DNA from 4 places in the Arthrobacter halodurans genome. Region 4 is predicted to be linked to each of the others. Evidence: predicted binding sites of a transcription regulator. Region 4 holds the regulator's gene; each other region holds the start of a gene.
The links. The regulator LexA, encoded in region 4, represses DNA repair genes until DNA is damaged. The targets are predictions, from matches to a motif close to TCGAACANNTGTTCGA.
Positions count from the first base shown of each region.

Region 1: a site for LexA is predicted at 1,701-1,716, ahead of ACETWP_RS07520 (DUF6504 family protein). Genes of this name have one in related genera too.
Region 2: a site for LexA is predicted at 2,463-2,478, ahead of ACETWP_RS13530 (HNH endonuclease signature motif containing protein). Genes of this name have one in related genera too.
Region 3: a site for LexA is predicted at 2,535-2,550, ahead of ruvA (Holliday junction branch migration protein RuvA). Genes of this name have one in related genera too.

Region 1 covers NZ_JBHDLJ010000004.1:311,178-315,477, reverse strand. Annotated here, with positions in the region: gene ACETWP_RS07535 (glutaredoxin domain-containing protein) at 1-194, opposite strand, end outside; gene ACETWP_RS07530 (SOS response-associated peptidase) at 230-985, shown strand; gene ACETWP_RS07525 (VOC family protein) at 1,031-1,537, opposite strand; gene ACETWP_RS07520 (DUF6504 family protein) at 1,824-2,135, shown strand; gene ACETWP_RS07515 (DNA polymerase III subunit alpha) at 2,132-4,300, shown strand, end outside.
Region 2 covers NZ_JBHDLJ010000012.1:65,448-69,747, forward strand. Annotated here, with positions in the region: gene ACETWP_RS13525 (aminopeptidase P family protein) at 1-449, shown strand, start outside; gene ACETWP_RS13530 (HNH endonuclease signature motif containing protein) at 558-2,450, opposite strand; gene ACETWP_RS13535 (YflT domain-containing protein) at 2,728-3,648, opposite strand; gene ACETWP_RS13540 (magnesium transporter MgtE N-terminal domain-containing protein) at 3,768-4,300, shown strand, end outside.
Region 3 covers NZ_JBHDLJ010000004.1:297,375-301,674, forward strand. Annotated here, with positions in the region: gene secD (protein translocase subunit SecD) at 1-74, opposite strand, end outside; gene yajC (preprotein translocase subunit YajC) at 162-614, opposite strand; gene ruvB (Holliday junction branch migration DNA helicase RuvB) at 802-1,851, opposite strand; gene ruvA (Holliday junction branch migration protein RuvA) at 1,861-2,481, opposite strand; gene ruvC (crossover junction endodeoxyribonuclease RuvC) at 2,630-3,226, opposite strand; gene ACETWP_RS07475 (YebC/PmpR family DNA-binding transcriptional regulator) at 3,233-3,988, opposite strand; gene pdxT (pyridoxal 5'-phosphate synthase glutaminase subunit PdxT) at 3,991-4,300, opposite strand, start outside.
Region 4 covers NZ_JBHDLJ010000008.1:39,413-43,712, reverse strand. Annotated here, with positions in the region: gene ACETWP_RS10985 (ATP-dependent DNA helicase) at 1-1,769, shown strand, start outside; gene lexA (transcriptional repressor LexA) at 1,766-2,485, opposite strand; gene ACETWP_RS10975 (LysM peptidoglycan-binding domain-containing protein) at 2,773-3,252, shown strand; gene ACETWP_RS10970 (histidinol-phosphate transaminase) at 3,474-4,300, shown strand, end outside.

The DNA of each region.
Region 1 (4,300 bases), on a different contig from region 4:
GTCTGGTTCCCGCCGTTGAACGCCTCGACAAGCTCGGCGGTGCCCGGCACGTCCTCGATGTTCACCTCGCGGTATCCGATGCCGTGCGCGTCCATCGACCGCTTGAGGCTGCGGCAGTAGCCGCACCACGAGGTCGTGAACATGGTGACGGTTCCTTCGGCGGGCACGTAGTCCTGGAGATTCGCTGCAGTCATGTGGGTGCTAACCGCCGCCGTGAGACGCTTATTCCATGTGTGGACGCTACGTGATCGCCCGGGCCCGCGGGGACCTGCTGGCCGCGGCGGAGGCCGAGGCCGACGAAGCGCTGGAGGTGCGGCGGTCGTGGAACGTCGCGCCCACCTCCGACGTGCCCATCGTGCTGGAGCGCTTGGTGGAGGGCCGCGTCGCGCGCCAGCTGCACACCGCCCGGTGGGGCCTCGTCCCCGGCTGGGCGCGGGAGCCGTCCGTCGGCGTTCGGGCCATCAACGCCCGGAGTGAGACCGTCTTGGACAAGCCCACGTTCCGCGGGGCCATCCGGTCCCGGAGATGCGCGGTCCCGGCGGACGGCTATTACGAGTGGAAGTCCGCCGGGGGCGGCAAGACGGGCAAGCGGCCCTACTTCGTGCGCCCCGCCGACGGGTCGGTGATGCTCTTCGCGGGCCTCTACGAGTGGTGGAGGGACGCGTCGGCGCGCGACGGGGCTCCGGGACAGTGGCTCCTCACGACCTCGGTCCTGACCATGGACGCCCCGCCCGCGGACGCGGCCGAGCCGGTCCTGGCGCAGCTGGCCGGACTCCACGACCGGATGCCCATCCCCCTGGGCCCCGGGGAGCTCGCCGGCTGGCTCGATCCGCTCGACACGGACGCGCCTCCGCTGGTGGCCCGCGCCCGCGCCGCGGCCTACGGGGTCGCCGCCGCCTGGGAACTGGGCGAGGCGCATCCAGGGGTGGGCAACGTCCGCAACGACGGCCCGGAGCTGCTGGAGCCCGCCGACGGTCTTTTCTGACCCGCCGGGCGGGCGCCGCGCGCCGTCCCGAGCCGTTCCGCCGTCCTACCCCGCCGCGCTGTCCTCCGTGTCCCGGCCCAGGCTGACCGTGCCGTCGGGCGCCACGCGGAACGCCGGGTTGTGGACGAAGTCCCACCGGTACCCGTCGGGATCCGCGACGCACGCGCTCGTGCCTCCCCAGGGCTGGGCCCGTGGTGCGGCGATGCCGGTCGCCCCCGCCGCGAGCGCCAACGCGTAGAGCTCGTCCACCGCGGCGGCGCGCGCCACGTTGTGGCCCAGGGAGACGGGCGGCGCCTGGGGACCGAAGCCCACGTCGCCGTATTCCCGCGGCATGCTGGACACGTTCCACAGGGCCAGCAGCAGGCCGTGGCCGGCCTGGACGAAGGCGATCTCGCCGGGAAGGTGCTGGAGGACGCGGAATCCCAACCCATCGGCGTAGAACGCCAGGGACGCCTCGACGTCGGCGACCCCCAGGGTCACCGCGGTGACCGCGGGAGCTGGCACGGCGGCGGGGGCGGATGCGGGGGCGGGCGTCGGCCGGGCGGGTTCCATGGGACGTTCCTACGCCGCCGGCGGGCGGCGCGCAAGCCGGACCTGCCGCCGGTGCGTGGTGCGTGGTGCGCAAGCGGGACTGCGGGGGAGGCGCGGGAATGTTGCCGGGCGCCGGGGCGCGCGGCCCAAAGTGTCGGCGCCGGTGCGTAGCTTCGTCTTTGATTCGAACATAGCTTCGAATAGCATGGAGTTGCCGCCTTCTGCTTCCCAGAGGCGCTGACTTCCCGTATCCATTGATGCCGCCGGGGTTCCTCACACCCCCGGCGCACGGTTATGGAGGTTCCGGATGGGCCTGTTCACCCAGTCCGTCGAGGTCGATTGTTCCGCCGCCGGCTTGCCGCTGCGCCTGCGCTGGCAGGGCCGCGAGTACCGCGTGTCCGCCGAGCCCGTACGTTGGTTCGAACGCCGGAAGTGGTGGGCCGAGGAGGTGCGCGCGGAACGCGGACGCGGCCCGGGGCTGGTGGACCACGAAATCTGGCGCCTGCAGGTCCGCCTGGCAGGACGCGGACCGCTGGTGACCTTCGACGTCTCCCGCCAGACCGAGACCGGGCGGTGGCGGCTGATCCGCATCCACGACGCCCTGCGGGAGAGCGCGTGAGCTTCACCCACCTGAACGTCTCCTCGGCCTTCAGCGCACACTACGGGGCGTCCTGGCCGGAGGACCTGGCACGCCGCGCGGCCGCCGACGGCGCCGACGCCCTGGCCTGCACCGACCGCGACGGGCTCTACGGCTCGGTGAAGCACCTGAAGGCATGCCGCGAGAACGGCCTGGACCCGATCCTCGGGGTCAGCCTCGCGGTCCTGGAGCAGGACCCCTGCCCGCCGTCGCGCCGCCCGCCGCCGCCCCGCGCGTCCGGCCGCGTGGTGGTGCTGGCCCGGGGGCGCTGCGGCGGCGCCGGGTACACGGCGCTGTGCCGGCTCGTCTCGGCGGCGCACGCCGGGACGGGCGCCGCCGGGAAGAAGCCCGTCGGGGTGACCCGCGCCGAACTGTCCCGGCACGCCACGGGGCCCGACGGCGGGGCCGTCCTGACCGTGCTCGCCGGGCCGCAGTCCGACGTCGGGCTGGCGGCCCAGGGGCGCAGCTACGGCCTCGCCCGCGCCCTGCTGACCTCCTGGCGGGACGCGCTGCCCCCCGGCGGCCTCGCGGTCGAGGCGGTGACCCACCTGAACCGTCCCGGCGAGAAGCTGAGCACCGCGCACGCCGTGCGCATGGTCAGGGCCGCCCGGGACTGCGGCGTGCCCGCCGTGCTGAGCAACGCCGTGCGCTACGCGGACCCCGACGGCGCCGCCACGGCCGACGTGCTCGACTCCGCCCGGGCCCTCAGCTCGCTGGAGACCCTCGGCGACCTGCAGCCCAACGGCCAGGGGTGGCTGAAGGAGCCCGCGGCCATGAAGGCGCTCGCCCGCGACATCGCCCGCGCAGCGGGCGGGGGGGCGGCAGAGGCCGCGTCGCTGCTGCGCGACACCGAGCGCGTCGCGGACCGATGCCGCCTTGATCCGGTGGAAGACGCCGGCTGGGGGAGGCCGGTGGTGCCCGAGGCCTCGGTGATCGGGATCTCCGGCGACCCGCACCGCGAGCTGCGCGCCCGGTGCGAGGCCGGGGCCACCCGCCTGTTCCGGGGGACTGGGCGGGACCCGGCCCTGGAGGACCGCCTCGGGCACGAGCTGGACACCATCACCCGGCTCGGTTTCTCCTCCTACTTCCTGACGGTGGCCGAGGTCTCGGGGATGATCACGTCCATGGGGGTGCGCGCCGCGGCGCGCGGCTCCGGCGCGTCCAGCCTGGTGAACTACCTGTTGGGGATCAGCCACGTGAACCCGCTGTCCCACGACCTGCTCTTCGAGCGGTTCCTCTCCCTGGACCGCTCCACCCTGCCCGACATCGACATCGACGTGGAGAGCGCGGAGCGCCACCGGGTGTACCGGAGCATCTTCGCGCGCTTCGGATCCGAACGGGTCACCCTGATGAGCATGCAGAACGGCTACCGCGCGCGCGGCGCGGTCCGCGACGCCGGCCTGGCCCTCGGGCTGGGGGGCGGGGAAATCGACGTCATCGCCAAGCAGCTGTGGCGCTTCTCGGCGCGGAACTTCCGCGAGGCGCTCGCCGAGAAGCCCGAGCTGCGCCAGTTCGCCGACCGCGTGGGCGCCGAGCGGCAGCTGGACCTGCTGGTGGACCTCACCGAGCGGCTGGACCGGCTGCCGCGGCACATTTCGATGCATCCCTGCGGGGTCATCCTCGGGGACGTCTCGCTGCTGGACCGCACACCCGTCCAACCCAGCGGCCTGGGCCTGCCCATGAGCCAGTTCGACAAGCACGACATGGACCCGATGGGCATGCTCAAGCTCGACGTGCTCGGCGTGCGGATGCAGAGCGCCATGGCGTTCGCCCTGCGCGAGGTGGTGCGGATCCACGGCGACGGACGCGCCGTCGCGGAGGCGGGCAGGCACCCCGTGGGAGAGGACGGCGCCCTGCCGCGGTTCCTCGCCGAGGACGGGAGGATCGATCTGGAAAGGGTCCCGCTGGACGACGAGCCGACGTTCGAGCTCATCCGCAGCACCCACACCCTCGGCTGCTTCCAGATCGAGTCGCCGGGTCAGCGCGAACTCATCGGCAAGCTGGCGCCCCGCGAATTCAACGACCTGATCATCGACATCTCGCTCTTCCGCCCCGGCCCGATGCAGTCGAACATGATCAAGCCCTACCTCGAGAACCGGCATGGCTTCGCCCCGGAGGTCTACCCCCATCCCGACCTGAAGCCCGCG
Region 2 (4,300 bases), on a different contig from region 4:
CCAAGCCGGGCAACAAGTTCCGGGACCTGCACAACGCCGCCGTCACCGTGCTGGCCGAGCGGCTGGACGACTGGGGTCTGCTTCCGGTCCCGCTGGACGAGGCATTGTCCGACGAGGGACAGCACCACCGACGGTGGATGCCGCACGGTACCAGCCATCACTTGGGTCTCGATGTCCACGATTGCGCTCAGGCCAAGCGGGATCTCTACCTCGACGGGGTTCTGGAGGAGGGCATGGTCTTCACGATCGAGCCCGGACTGTACTTCAAGGAGGAGGACCTGTCGGTGCCGGAAGAGTATCGCGGCATCGGTATCCGACTCGAGGACGACGTCCTGATCACTGCCGATGGCTGCGAAAACCTCAGCGCCGCGCTGCCCCGCACGGCCGACGAGGTCGAGTCCTGGATGGCCGGCATCTACGCCGGGGAAGGCGATCACCACTCCGCATAATCTGGTCGTGCCCCCGCGGCGCTGCAAGGTTCCCTGGCGTTGCCCGGGTTCTTTGGCGCTGGCGGGGCCCGCGTGGCTGGCCATGGTCATGGTCGGAGGGCCCGCTTCCTACCCGATGTCGGGGTGGAAGTAGGTGTTGCGCAGCGGCCTGCGCGCGGGGTCCACGTGCGCGGGCGGGATCCAGTGCGGAACCCCGCCGACCATGCGGATCTCCCAGTCCTCCTCGTGGGCCAGGTGGTGGTGGAACGGGCAGCACAACGCCCCGTTGCCCACATCCGTCCCCCCGCCGCGGGACCACCACCGCACATGGTGGGCCTCGCACCCCGCGGCCGGGACCGTGCACCCCGGAGCCGTGCAGCCGCGGTCCCGGGCATAGAGGACCCGGTGCTGGTCCTCGCTGAACAGCCGCGCGGCCCGGCCGGCGTCCAGGACCTGCCCCGCGGTGCCGAGGACCACCGGGATCAAATCCGCCGCGCAGGCCAGGCGCCGGATGGCGTTCGGGTGGATCACCCCGCCCAGGGCGGCCTCGGAGACCATCAGCCCCGGATCCGCGAGCTCCCCCGCCAGGGTCCGGTAGTCGATCGCGACCACGACCTGCGGGCGGACCCCGCCGTTGCGCGGCAGCCTGCCGCTGCGCAGACCCGCCTGCACCGCCGCGACGAGCCCGTCCAACAGCTTCTGCGCACGCGTCCGGGCATCGGCCGGAACCAACCCGGCCCCAGGAACCGACCCAGCCGCCGGAACCGACCCGGCCGCCGAACCCGTCCCCGCCGCGGCCGCCGCCGGCCCCGCGGCGCCGGGCCCGCCGGGAAGCGCGGCCTCCCCCGACCCGGATGCCGGGCCGGATGCCGGGCCGCGGCCCAGCGCCGTGCCGGCCAGGTCGAAAAGCGCAGACCCAGCGGCGCCGGCCGCGGCCGGGTTGGCGCCGGCGGGGTTGGGTCTGGCGCCGCCGAACCCGGCGTTGGCGCCGGGCGCGGGTGTGGCGCCGAACGTGGGTATGGTGCCGGGCGCGGGTGTGGCGCCGAACGTGGGTGTGGTGCCGGGCGCGGGTGTGGCGCCGAACGTGGGTGTGGTGCCGGGCGCGGTGCGGGGTCCGGTGCGGGGGTTGGCCTCGGGCAGGCACGCGACCAGCAGGGCCTCGGCCTGCAGGTCATCGGCGAACAACTCGAAGCGCCGCAACCCCCACCGCCGGCCCCGGTCGAACAGGCCCTGGGACTGCCGGCGGACCTCCGCGGAGGGCTCGAGCCCGTCCTGGTCGATGCGCAGCACCCACGCCTGCGCGACCCGGCGCACGATGCCCGGCTCCGAGGCCCGCGCGGTCGCGGCGAGGTTCGCCTCCATCGCGGCCAGCACCGTCTCCCCGCCCCCGGGCAGGGCCCGCGCGGCCGGCGCGGCCGCGGCCACCGCCCGCGCGGCCAACAGCGCGGTGGCGACCGAGACCTCCCCGCCGGCCACCGCCGCGGCCAGCGCGGGACGGACCGGGGCCAGCTCCTGCCCGGCCAGGGTCGTGCGCGGGAGCAGGACCGCGGCCGCGCCGAGCCGGGCCCTCGCCTCCGCGTAGGGGATCCGCAACACCTGGCACAGGTAGTCCGCGGTCGAGCGGTACCGGCCCCGCCGCCCCGGCCCCGCGGCATCCGGCCCCGAAGCGGCGGAGGAAACGACGGCCGAGGAAACAGCCGGGGAAGCGGTGGCGTCCACGGCCCCGCCCCAGTCCGCGCCCCCGGACCGGTTCCCCGGCGCTGCCTCGGACCGGCCGTGGGGGTCCGCCGCGGTCCCGGGCCGGCCCAGCTCGATGACCCGCGCCTGGTCCGCGGCCCGCGCCGCGAGGATCCGCGCCCGGTCCACCAACCGGCCCAGCGACTCGATCTCCAGCAACAACCCCGCACACCGCAGGGCATCCGGGGCCGGACCCTCCAACACGGCCACCGCCGCACGCAGCCCCTCCTCCAGCGCCGGGAACCCCGGCGCCGCGGAACCGGACTCCCACGACGACAACGACATGCGTCCATTCTCCCGAACAAACGTTCGAACATCCCGCCGGAAAGCCCTGGTGTGGACAACCCGCCCGCACACACACCTGTGGAGGGCAAGTCATCGCTGTCCGGGGCGTGCAGGCTACGGGCTCCTGATCATCGCCGATCAGCGGGCCACAAAATGGGCAACCCGCTCCGAGGGCGTGCCAAAGGACCGCCCGAACCGCAGGGCCGGCTCAGGGCCAGCCCTTCAGCCCGATGGACTTCATCGAGCCGACGCATCAACGCGTACCCGGCAGGTCCGCCTAGTTGCCGGAGCCTTCTCCCGGCTTGCGCTGATCCGTTGCGTCCGAGTCGTCATCCCGGACCGGCCCGGCAGCCGTGGTGTCCGCCGCGGGGGCATTCCCGGACGGCCCTGTGGCGGATTCCTGTGCGGCGGTTGGCGAGTCGGCACCCGGCGCGTTGGTGCCCGGCGCTTTGGTGCCCGGCGCGTTGGCCTCGGCCTGGGCATCGGCGCCGTGCGCCTGCCCGGGTTCCGGAGGCGTCGTTCCGGCGTCCACGCGGATTCCGAACTGCGGGCGGCCATCGGGGAGATCGTTGAATCCCGAACGCCGCGTCTGCTCCGACCCGTCGGAAACGGCGTGCTGCGATGCGGGCGGTTCGGCGCCTGCCGGCGCCTGGGGCGCCGTCGGCGCCTGTCCTCCGCAGCTCGGCGTCGTGTGCTGGGCTTCGACGCGGCTCATGGGAAGGCCCGACGCCATCTGCCGCGCCGCCGCGGCGTGTTCGAAGGCGACGACGACGTCGTAGTAGCCGGCCATGACCTGGCTGCTGGACGCGAAGTCCCGCTTGCCCTTGCGGAAGGAATAGCTCACGACGCCGACGATCATCCAGATGGCCATGCCCAGGCCCACCGCAGACAGGATCTGCGCGATGCCGCCGGTCGGCGTGAACAGGCTCAACAGCAGACCGACGAAAACGCCGAACATGGCGCCCTGCGCCGCGCCGGCGAGCGCGACCTTGGGGTAGCTCAGCTTGGCCGTCACTCGCTCAACGGACTTCAGGTCGTTGCCGATGATGCTCACGTTGGCCACGGGAAAGTCGTGGTCCGCCAGGTAGTCGACGACCTTCTGCGCGTCGAGGTAGGACTGGTAGCGGCCGAGCACCTCGCCCCGCGGAAGGCTAAGGGCGGAATCGTTGGCCGGCGCGGCGCCAAAAGGATTAGACATGAGTCCATTCTGCACCGATCCAGCCCCCGGGTCAGGCCTTATCGCTGCGGGTGAACCGACGTGACGGAACGCCTTCCTGCCGGAATGCCGACGGATGCGGCAGGCAGTAGCCTAAGAGGGTGAGCAGCTCCCTGAACAAGGTATTCATCGCACGCCTGCTCGGCCTCGACGTTTTCGACCCCCTGGGCGATCGCCTGGGCCGGCTGCGTGATGTCGTGGTGCTCGACCGGGGGCCGACGAAGCCGGCGCAGTGCGTCGGCCTGGTGGTCGAGGTCCCGGGGAAGAAGCGCGTCTTCGTGCCCATGACGCGCGTGCAGGCCCTGGAGGCCAGCCAGATCATCTGCTCCGGACTGGTCAACCTGCGCCGCTTCCAGCAACGCGGCGCCGAGCGCCTCGCCGCCGCCGAGCTGTTCGACCGGCGGGTCACCTTCAAGGACGGTTCCGGCAACGGCGTCGTCGAGGACATCGGGCTGGAGCGGCTTCGCAACGGCGACTGGATGATCTCCGACTACTACGTCCGCCGCGGCGAGGCCGGAGGCTTCCGCGCCCTGCGCCGCATGGCGCGCGGCGAGCGGCTGCTGGTCGCGTGCGACGAGGTGGTCCACGGCGACCTCGAAGAGCCCCAGGCGGCCACCCAGTTCGTCGCCGCGCA
Region 3 (4,300 bases), on a different contig from region 4:
CTGAGGGCGACCATGATCACGCCGAGCCACAGCAGGGCGCGCCGGGCGTGCCTGATCGGGCCATTAGTTGACATCGTGGGTCTTTCTTCTCAAGACGCGCCTCGCGGGCGTCGGAGGGCCGGACCGGGCGCGCCGCCTGCGGCGGGCGCGCCCGACGCGGACTATTCCTTGGTGCGGTCGTCGCCGTCGAGGCGACGCAGGGTCTCCTCGGGGGTCTCCTCATGGACCGCGTCGCCGGCCGCGCCGGTCGCCGCGGTGGGTTCCGCCACCGGCGCGGCGACGGACGGCGTCTCGGCGTCGTCGGCCGGGACGGCCGCGGGCACGACGCGGGCGACGGCCTGGGAGTGGACGGTAGCCGTGCTGCCGGGCGAGAGCTCGATGACGACCTTGTTCTCGTCGGTGTCGATCGAGACGACCTTGCCGTAGAGGCCGAACTGGGTCATGACCTCGGCTCCCGGGCGCAGCTCGGACTGGAGCTCCTGCTGCTGCTTCTTGGCCTTCTTGCGGCCGCGGAACATCATGAAGATGAGGAACGCGAACGCGGCCAGCAGGATCAGCGTCATCGGGTCGAAGGCCGGTGCGGCCTGCTCGGTGGTGTTCTGGGCCAGTTGCATGGTCGTCAAGGGTCGTTACCTGTTTCTGTTCTCGGGGCATCCCGGGCGGCGCCGGGGCGCGCAGGGAGGGCAAGACACCATTGTATCGCCCGGCGCGGCGCCTCCTGTGACCGCCGCTACCCCGCGGCCGGCGCGCCGCGCCGCAGGTGAGAGACGGGGGCCCGCGGCAGTGGGTCCTTCGGAGGAGCTAGTCGGGATCCCCGGACGACGGCAGCCCGGCGAAGATGGCGTCGGCGGGCATGGCGAGGCCCAGGTGCTCCCAGGCGGCGGGCATGGCGATGCGGCCGCGCGGCGTCCGGCCGAGCAGCCCCTCCCGGACCAGGAAGGGCTCAGCGACGGTTTCCACGGTCTCGGTCTCCTCCCCCACGGCGATGGCCAGCGTCGACAGCCCCACCGGTCCCCCGCCGAACTTCGTGCAGAGCGCGTGCAGGACGGATCGGTCCAGGCGATCCAGGCCGCGGGCATCGACCTCGTACATGTCGAGGGCGGCGGAGGCCGCCCGCGCGTCGATCTGTTCCGTGCCGTGGACCAGTGCCCAGTCCCGCACGCGCCGGAGCAGGCGGTTGGAGATGCGGGGCGTGCCGCGGGAGCGGGACGCGATCTCGGCGAAGGCCGCGGAGCTGACCCGCATGTCCATGAGCATTGCCGAGCGACGCAGCACCAGTTCCAGCTCGTCCGTCGAGTAGAACTCCAGATGGCCGGTGAAGCCGAAGCGGTCGCGCAGCGGCCCGGGCAGCAGACCGGCGCGGGTGGTGGCCCCCACGAGGGTGAACGGCGGCAGCGCCAGCGGGATCGCCGTCGCGCCAGCCCCCTTGCCGACGACGATGTCGACCCGGAAGTCCTCCATCGCCATGTAGAGCATCTCCTCGGCGGGCCGGCTCATGCGGTGGATCTCGTCCAGGAAAAGGACCTCGCCCTCCGTCAGCGAGGACAGGATCGCGGCCAGGTCGCCCGCGTGCTGGATAGCGGGGCCGGAGCTGATGCGCAGCGGCGCGTTCATCTCGCCGGCGATGATCATGGCCAGGGTCGTCTTGCCCAGCCCCGGCGGCCCGGAGAGCAGCACGTGGTCGGCCGTCCGCTCGCGGATGCGCGCCGCCTCCAGGACCAGGGAGAGCTGTCCGCGGACGCGCTGCTGGCCGACAAAGTCGTGCAGGTTCTTCGGCCGCAGGGCGGCCTCGATGGCGCGCTCTTCCGGCTCGCTGCCGGAGGCGGTCACGCGCTCGTCGTCGTCGGCCATGGGGCGGTCCTACCTTCCCGTCCGCGCGGCGCCGCGCCCGAGGTCGCGCAGGACCGCGCGCAGGATCTCCCCGACGTCCCCGCCGGCCACGATCTCCGGCATGGCCTCGGCCGAGGAGTCGACGGCCTTCACCGCGTCCTTCTCCGACCACCCGAGGCCGGTGAGCGCCTCCAGGACCTGCGCCTTCCAGGCCGGGCCGGCAGGGGCGGCGGGACGGCCTGCCTCCCCGGCCGGCACCAGCTTGCCGGCCAGCTCGAGGACGATCCGCTGTGCGCCCTTGGGGCCGACGCCGGGGACGCGCGTGAAGGCCTTGGCGTCGCCGGAGGACGCAGCGACCCGGACGTCCTCGGGAGTGTGCACCGCCAGGATCGCCAGGGCCAGCCGGGGCCCGATGCCGGCCACGGAGAGCAGCGTCTCGAACACCTCGCGCTCGTCAGGGTCCCCGAAACCGAACAGGGTCATCGACTCCTCGCGGACCACCATGGCGGTGTGCACGACGGCGTCGCGCCCCACGTGGAGGTTCGAGAGGGTCTGCGGCGTCGCCTGCACGAGCATGCCGAAACCGGAGACGTCCACGACGGCGCTGCCCAGCCCCACGTGCCGCACCACTCCGCTCAGGGAACTGATCATGCGCTGCCAACCTCCGGCGTCGTTGGGGTCCGGCCGCGCCCCGAGGCGGACGTCCGAACATATCTACGAATACCTTACCCGCCGCCCCGCCCCCGGGTCGTCAACGGCGCGGCGCGTTCGACGTCGGTGCCGTGGGGACGCCGGGTCGTCACCGCCGCGGGGCGGTCGGCCGCCGCGCCGCGGCCTCGGCGGCCGCCCAGGCCCGCTGGGCGGGCGTGAGCCCGCTGGACCCGGCGCTCACGGTGCCCGAGGCCTGCGAGCCCGGGGCCGCGCCGCGCCAACCGTGCGCGATGGCCAGCGCCGCCGCGTCCGCCGCGTCGGCGGGCCGCGGCGGTTCGTCGAGCCGCAGGATCTTGGCGACCATCTTGCCGACCGCGGCCTTGTCCGCCTGGCCGCTGCCCGTCACCGCGGCCTTGACCTCGGTCGGGGTGTGCAGCGCCACGGGGATCCCGCGCCGGGCCGCGGACACGATCACGATGCCGGAGGCCTGGGCGGTCCCCATCACGGTGCTGACGTTCAGCTGGCTGAAGACGCGCTCCACGGCCATCACGTCGGGTGTGAAGCGGTCCAGCCACGCGTCGATCGCCTCGGCGATGGCCAGCAGCCGCTCGTCGAGCGGGCGGTCCGGCGTCGTGCCGACGACCGTCACGTCCACGAGGGTCGCCCGCCGGTTGGGTTCGACGTCGACGACGGCCAGGCCGCAGCGGGTCAGCCCCGGGTCGACACCGACGACGCGCAGCGCCACGGGGTCCTAGTCCTCCTCGAGCTCGGCCATGACCTCGGCGCTGATGTCCGCGTTCGAGTACACGTTCTGGACGTCGTCCAGGTCCTCCAGGGCGTCCACCAGACGGAGGAACTTGCGCGCGGCGTCCGCGTCCAGGTCCACCTGCATCGACGGGACGAACTCGACCTCGTCCGTCTCGTACTCAATGCCCGCGTCGTCGAGGCCGGCCACGACGGCGCGCAGGTCCTGGGGCTCGGAGTGCACCTCGAAGGACTCGCCGGACTCCTTGACCTCCTCGGCGCCGGCGTCCAGCACCGCCATCAGCAGGTCGTCCTCGGTGAGCTCCCTCTTCGGCAGGCCGACCACGCCCTTGCGGGCGAACAGGTAGCTGACGGACCCCGGGTCGGCGATGGTGCCGCCGTTGCGGGTCACGGCCAGCCGGACCTCGGAGGCGGCACGGTTCTTGTTGTCGGTCAGGCACTCGATCAGCACGGCGGAGCCCTGCGGTCCGCGGGCCTCGTAGATGATCTCCTGGTAGTCGACCGACTCGCCGGTCAGGCCGGCGCCGCGCTTGACGGCGCGGTCGATGTTGTCGTTGGGGACCGACGTCTTCTTCGCCTTGGCGACGGCGACCTCGAGCGCGGGATTGCCCTGCAGGTCGGCGCCGCCCGCGCGGGCGGCGACCTCGATGTTCTTGATCAGCTTGGCGAAGGCCTTGGCCCGCCGTCCGTCGATGACGGCCTTCTTGTGCTTGGTGGTTGCCCATTTGGAGTGGCCCGACATGCTTACGCTTCTCCTCTGATCATCTGGATGAAAAGTTGGTGGATGCGCCGCTCCCCCGTCACTTCCGGGTGGAAGGAGGTCGCCAGCAGCATTCCCGAACGAACTGCGACAATTCTAGCGACCCCGCGCCCGGCACCGGGATCGGTGCGGCCGGCCACCTCGACGGAGGCGAGCACCTCGACGCCTGGCCCGACGCCCTCGACCCACGGGGCGCGGATGAAGACCGCGTGCACGGGATCCGCCCGGCCGCCGTCCGGCACCCCGGGCAGGCGGTCGAGCTCGGCGAAGTCCAGGTCCGTCTCGAAGGAGTCC
Region 4 (4,300 bases):
AGATCGTCGGCCGGGACGTGCCGCGCCTTTTGGAGCAGCTGGCCCCGCACCTGCCCCGGAAGCTCGATGTCGCCCTCGCCAAGGGCCGCGGCAACTACGTGTGCAAGTACAAACTCGGCGGGGGATACCCGGACGAGGACGAGGGCGCGCTGTTCGCCCTCACCGAGGACGGCGCGGCACGCGCCCTGACCGCGGGGGCGGGACCAGCGAGCGCACTGGGTCAGGAGGTCGTGCGGCTGCGCGAATGGGCGGAGGAGACGGACACGGGGGACCGGGACGACCTGGTCCCGGGCGTCGGAGACCGCGCCTGGCGCCAGGTCTCGGTCACCGCGATGGACTGCCTTGGCGCCCAGAAGTGCCCCATGGCGGAGGAGTGCTTCAGCGAGCTGGCGCGCAAGAAGGCCGCCGAGGCGGACATCGTCATCACGAACCACGCCATGCTCGCCGTCTCCGCCTTCGAGGGGATCGCCGTGCTGCCCGAGTTCGACACCGTCGTCATCGACGAGGCGCACGAGCTCCAGGACCGCGTCACGGGCTCCGTCACTCGTCCCCTGTCCGTCGCGCTCGTCTCCGGCGCGGCGTCGGCCGCCCGCAAGCACTGCCACGTGAACGTCGACGCGCTCAATCTGGCGTCGCGCGCGCTGCAGAAATCGCTGGAGTGGATCCCCGCGGGGCTGATGCCCTCGGGCCTCAACGAGGCGCAGGCGGCCGCGGTGGACCAGGTCCGCGAGGCCGCCCGCGTGGCGCTCTCGGACTCCAAGCCCGCGCCGCAGGAGGCCGTGGACGGCGGGCGGCAGATGGCCCGGTCGCAGTTGCTCTACCTCGTCGAGCAGTGCGACCGGCTCGATGGCGCCGCGGAGGCGCGGGAGGTCGTCTGGGCGTCCCGTCCCGGGCAGTTCACCCCCGGAGAGGGCTATGTGCAGCCCGACGACTCGACACCCGCCACGCTGAACGTCGCGCCGCTCTCCGTCGCCGGCCGGCTGCGCGAGGGGCTGTTCGATGGACGCACCGTGGTGCTGACGTCGGCGACGCTCGCCGTCGGCGCGGCCTTCGAGCCGGTCGCCGGGGCGCTGGGGCTGCTCGGGCAGGGGGCCCCCGCCTGGACCGGCGTCGACGTGGGAAGCCCCTTCGACTATCCGCGGCAGGGCATGCTGTATGTCGCCCGCCACCTGCCCAAGCCGTCCCGGAACGTCTCCACGGAGGCGCTCGCGGAGCTGGAGGATCTGATCCGGGCCGCGCGCGGGGGCACGCTCGCGCTCTTCTCCTCGCGCCGGGCCGCGGAGGAGGCCGCCGAGGCGCTGCGGCCGCGGCTGGACCAGACGATCCTGTGCCAAGGCGACTCCAGCATGGCGTCGCTGGTGAAGGAGTTCGCCGACGACCTCGACACGTGCCTCTTCGGCACCATGACGCTCTGGCAAGGCGTGGACGTCCCCGGGCCGGCCTGCCGACTCGTGGTCATCGACCGGATTCCCTTCCCGCGCCCCGACGATCCCCTGTCGACGGCGCGCAGCCGCGACGTCGCGCGGCACGGGGGCAACGGCTTCATGGCGGTGTCGGCCAGCCACGCGGCCGTGCGGCTGGCGCAGGGCGCCGGACGCCTGATCCGCTCGACGTCGGACCGGGGGGTCGTGGCGGTGCTGGACTCGCGCCTGGCCACGGAGCGGTACGGCAACTTCCTGCGCGCCTCGCTGCCCCCGATGTGGGCGACGACGGACAAGGCGACCGTGGTGGGGGCACTGGAGCGGCTCGCCCCCGCGCGGACGCCCTAGAGCGAGCGCATCACCGAGACGACCTTGCCCATGATCGTCGCGTGGTCGCCCAGGATGGGCTCGTACTGGCGGTTCTGGGGGAGGAGCCACGTGTGCCCGTCGCGCTGCCGGAACGTCTTGACGGTGGCCTCGTCGTCGAGGAGGGCGGCCACGATATCGCCGTTGACGGCATTCTGCTGCCGGCGCACCACGACCCAGTCGCCGTCGCAGATGGCGGCCTCGACCATGGAGTCCCCGCTGACCTTCAGCATGAACAGCTCGCCGTGTCCGACCAGCTGTCGGGGGAGCGGCATTACGTCCTCGATCGTCTGGTCCGCGAGGATGGGGCCGCCGGCGGCGATGCGGCCGACCAGCGGGACCATCGCCGTGTCGGAGGCGGTGCTCAGTTCGGAGACCGGCGTGCCGTTGATGGCGCGGAGTCCGTCGTGCGCGGCCTCGGCGGTCTCGCGAGCGTCGCTGAGCGTCAGTGGCGTCAGGATCTCCATGGCGCGCGGACGGCGCGGGTCGCGGCGGATGTAGCCGAGCTTCTCCAGCTGGGCCAGCTGGTGCGTGACGCTCGACAGGCTCGCCAAGCCGACGGTGTCGCCGATCTCGCGCATCGACGGCGGATAGCCGCGCGCCGCGACCGCGCGCTGGATGGTCTCGAGGATCTTCTTCTGGCGAACCGTCAGGCTCTTCGGCGTGCGCTTCGGTGCCGGAGTGTCAGCTGTGCTCATGGTGTGCCCCATCCTGGTTGTCCCCGTGGCTCCGGGCCGTTCCGCATTCTGTCGGAGGCGCCTGTTGGACTGGATCCAACGAGCCGCTGGTCACCACGTTAGTGGACCACCACGGGGCTTTCAAAGATTTGTTCGAACGTGTCTCGACATTCCTCGGTCAGGAATGCTACAAATGGACGAGCGAGATCGAACAAGCGTTCGAATACGAGTTTCGACCGGTTCGATCTTCGAACACCGAACCGTCGGTGCGGCCGCGAGGCGGCCCGGCGCGAGAGAAAGGCAAAACCATGGCTCAGATCGCCTTCGCGACCCCTGCTCAGCCCGCGGCACGCCTCGGCGGGGATCCCCGCCGGACCACGAACGTCCTCAGCCTTCCCGTCGCCCGCCCCGGGGGCTCCCCACGCGGAACGTCTCCCCGCGCCGCGGCGCCGGCCCCCGCGGCATCCGCCGTCCGCGGACCTGTCCGCCTGACCCGGCGGGGCCGCTTTCTCCTCATCGGCCTGCCCGTCCTGCTCGCGGCGACCTCTGCCCTGGTCCTGGTGGGCATTTTCACGGCCCCCGTCATGGCCGCCGACTCCGGCGCCTCCGTCCGGGTCGAGGCGGCCTCCGTCACCGTCCTGGAGGGGGAGACCCTCTGGGAGATCGCCGCGGAGTTCGCCCCGGGGCGCGACCCGCGCGTCGTCATCGCCGAGATCGCGGAACTGAACAACCTCGCGGGGTCCACGGTGATCCCCGGCCAGACGCTCTTCGTCCCGACCGGCGGTTAGCGGGTCGCGGACGCGCGTGTCGGGGCAGGATCCGGGACCGCCGGGACGCGCGCCCCGCCGACGGCCGTCGGGAACGCGGGCGGGACGCCCCGCGGGACCGCCGGTGGTGAACCGCGGGGCCGGGCTCGGCCCGGGTGGCGTCTGCCCCGCCGGTGCCGGCAACGTTAAGCGGCCCCACCCGCCGATTCGGGGCCACTGCGCCGGCGCCCTAGAATTGTTCGGTGAGTGATCAGCTGCGACGACTGGCCAGACTTCCGCTGCGGGACAACCTCCGGGGCCTGGAGCCCTACGGTGCCCCCCAGCTGGACGTGCCCATCCTGCTCAACGTCAACGAGAACACCCACCCCCTCCCCGACGAGGTCCGCGAGGCGATCGCCCGCGATGTCCGCGCCTGCTCCGCAAGCCTGAACCGCTACCCCGACCGCGAGTTCACCGAACTCCGCGAGCGGCTGGCCTCATACCTGGGACACGGACTCGCACCCGGGAACATCTGGGCCGGCAACGGGTCCAACGAGGTGCTGCAGCAGATCCTCCAGGCCTTCGGCGGCCCAGGGCGCAGCCTGATGAGCTTCCCGCCGACCTACTCCATGTACCCGCTCCTGGCGAGCGGCACGGACACGAGGTACATCGCCGGTTCGCGCGCGGCCGACTTCGAGCTGACGGCGGACTCCGCGGCCCGGCAGGTCGCCGAGCGGGCCCCCAACATCGTCTTCCTGTGTTCGCCCAACAACCCCACGGGAACCGCGCTCGGCCTCGACGTGGTGGAGGCCGTCTACGCGGCGGGCGAGGCGAGCCAGGCGATCGTCGTCGTCGACGAGGCGTACGCCGAGTTCGCGAAGGCCGGCACGCGCTCCGCCCTGGGCTTGCTGCCCGGACGGGAGCGGCTGATCGTGTCGCGGACCATGAGCAAGGCCTTCGCCCTGGCTGGCGCCCGGCTGGGGTACCTCGCCGCGGATCCGTCCGTGACCGACGCCCTCCGGCTGGTCCGCCTGCCGTACCACCTCTCCGCCGTCACGCAGGCCACGGCCAACGCGGCGCTCAAGCACGT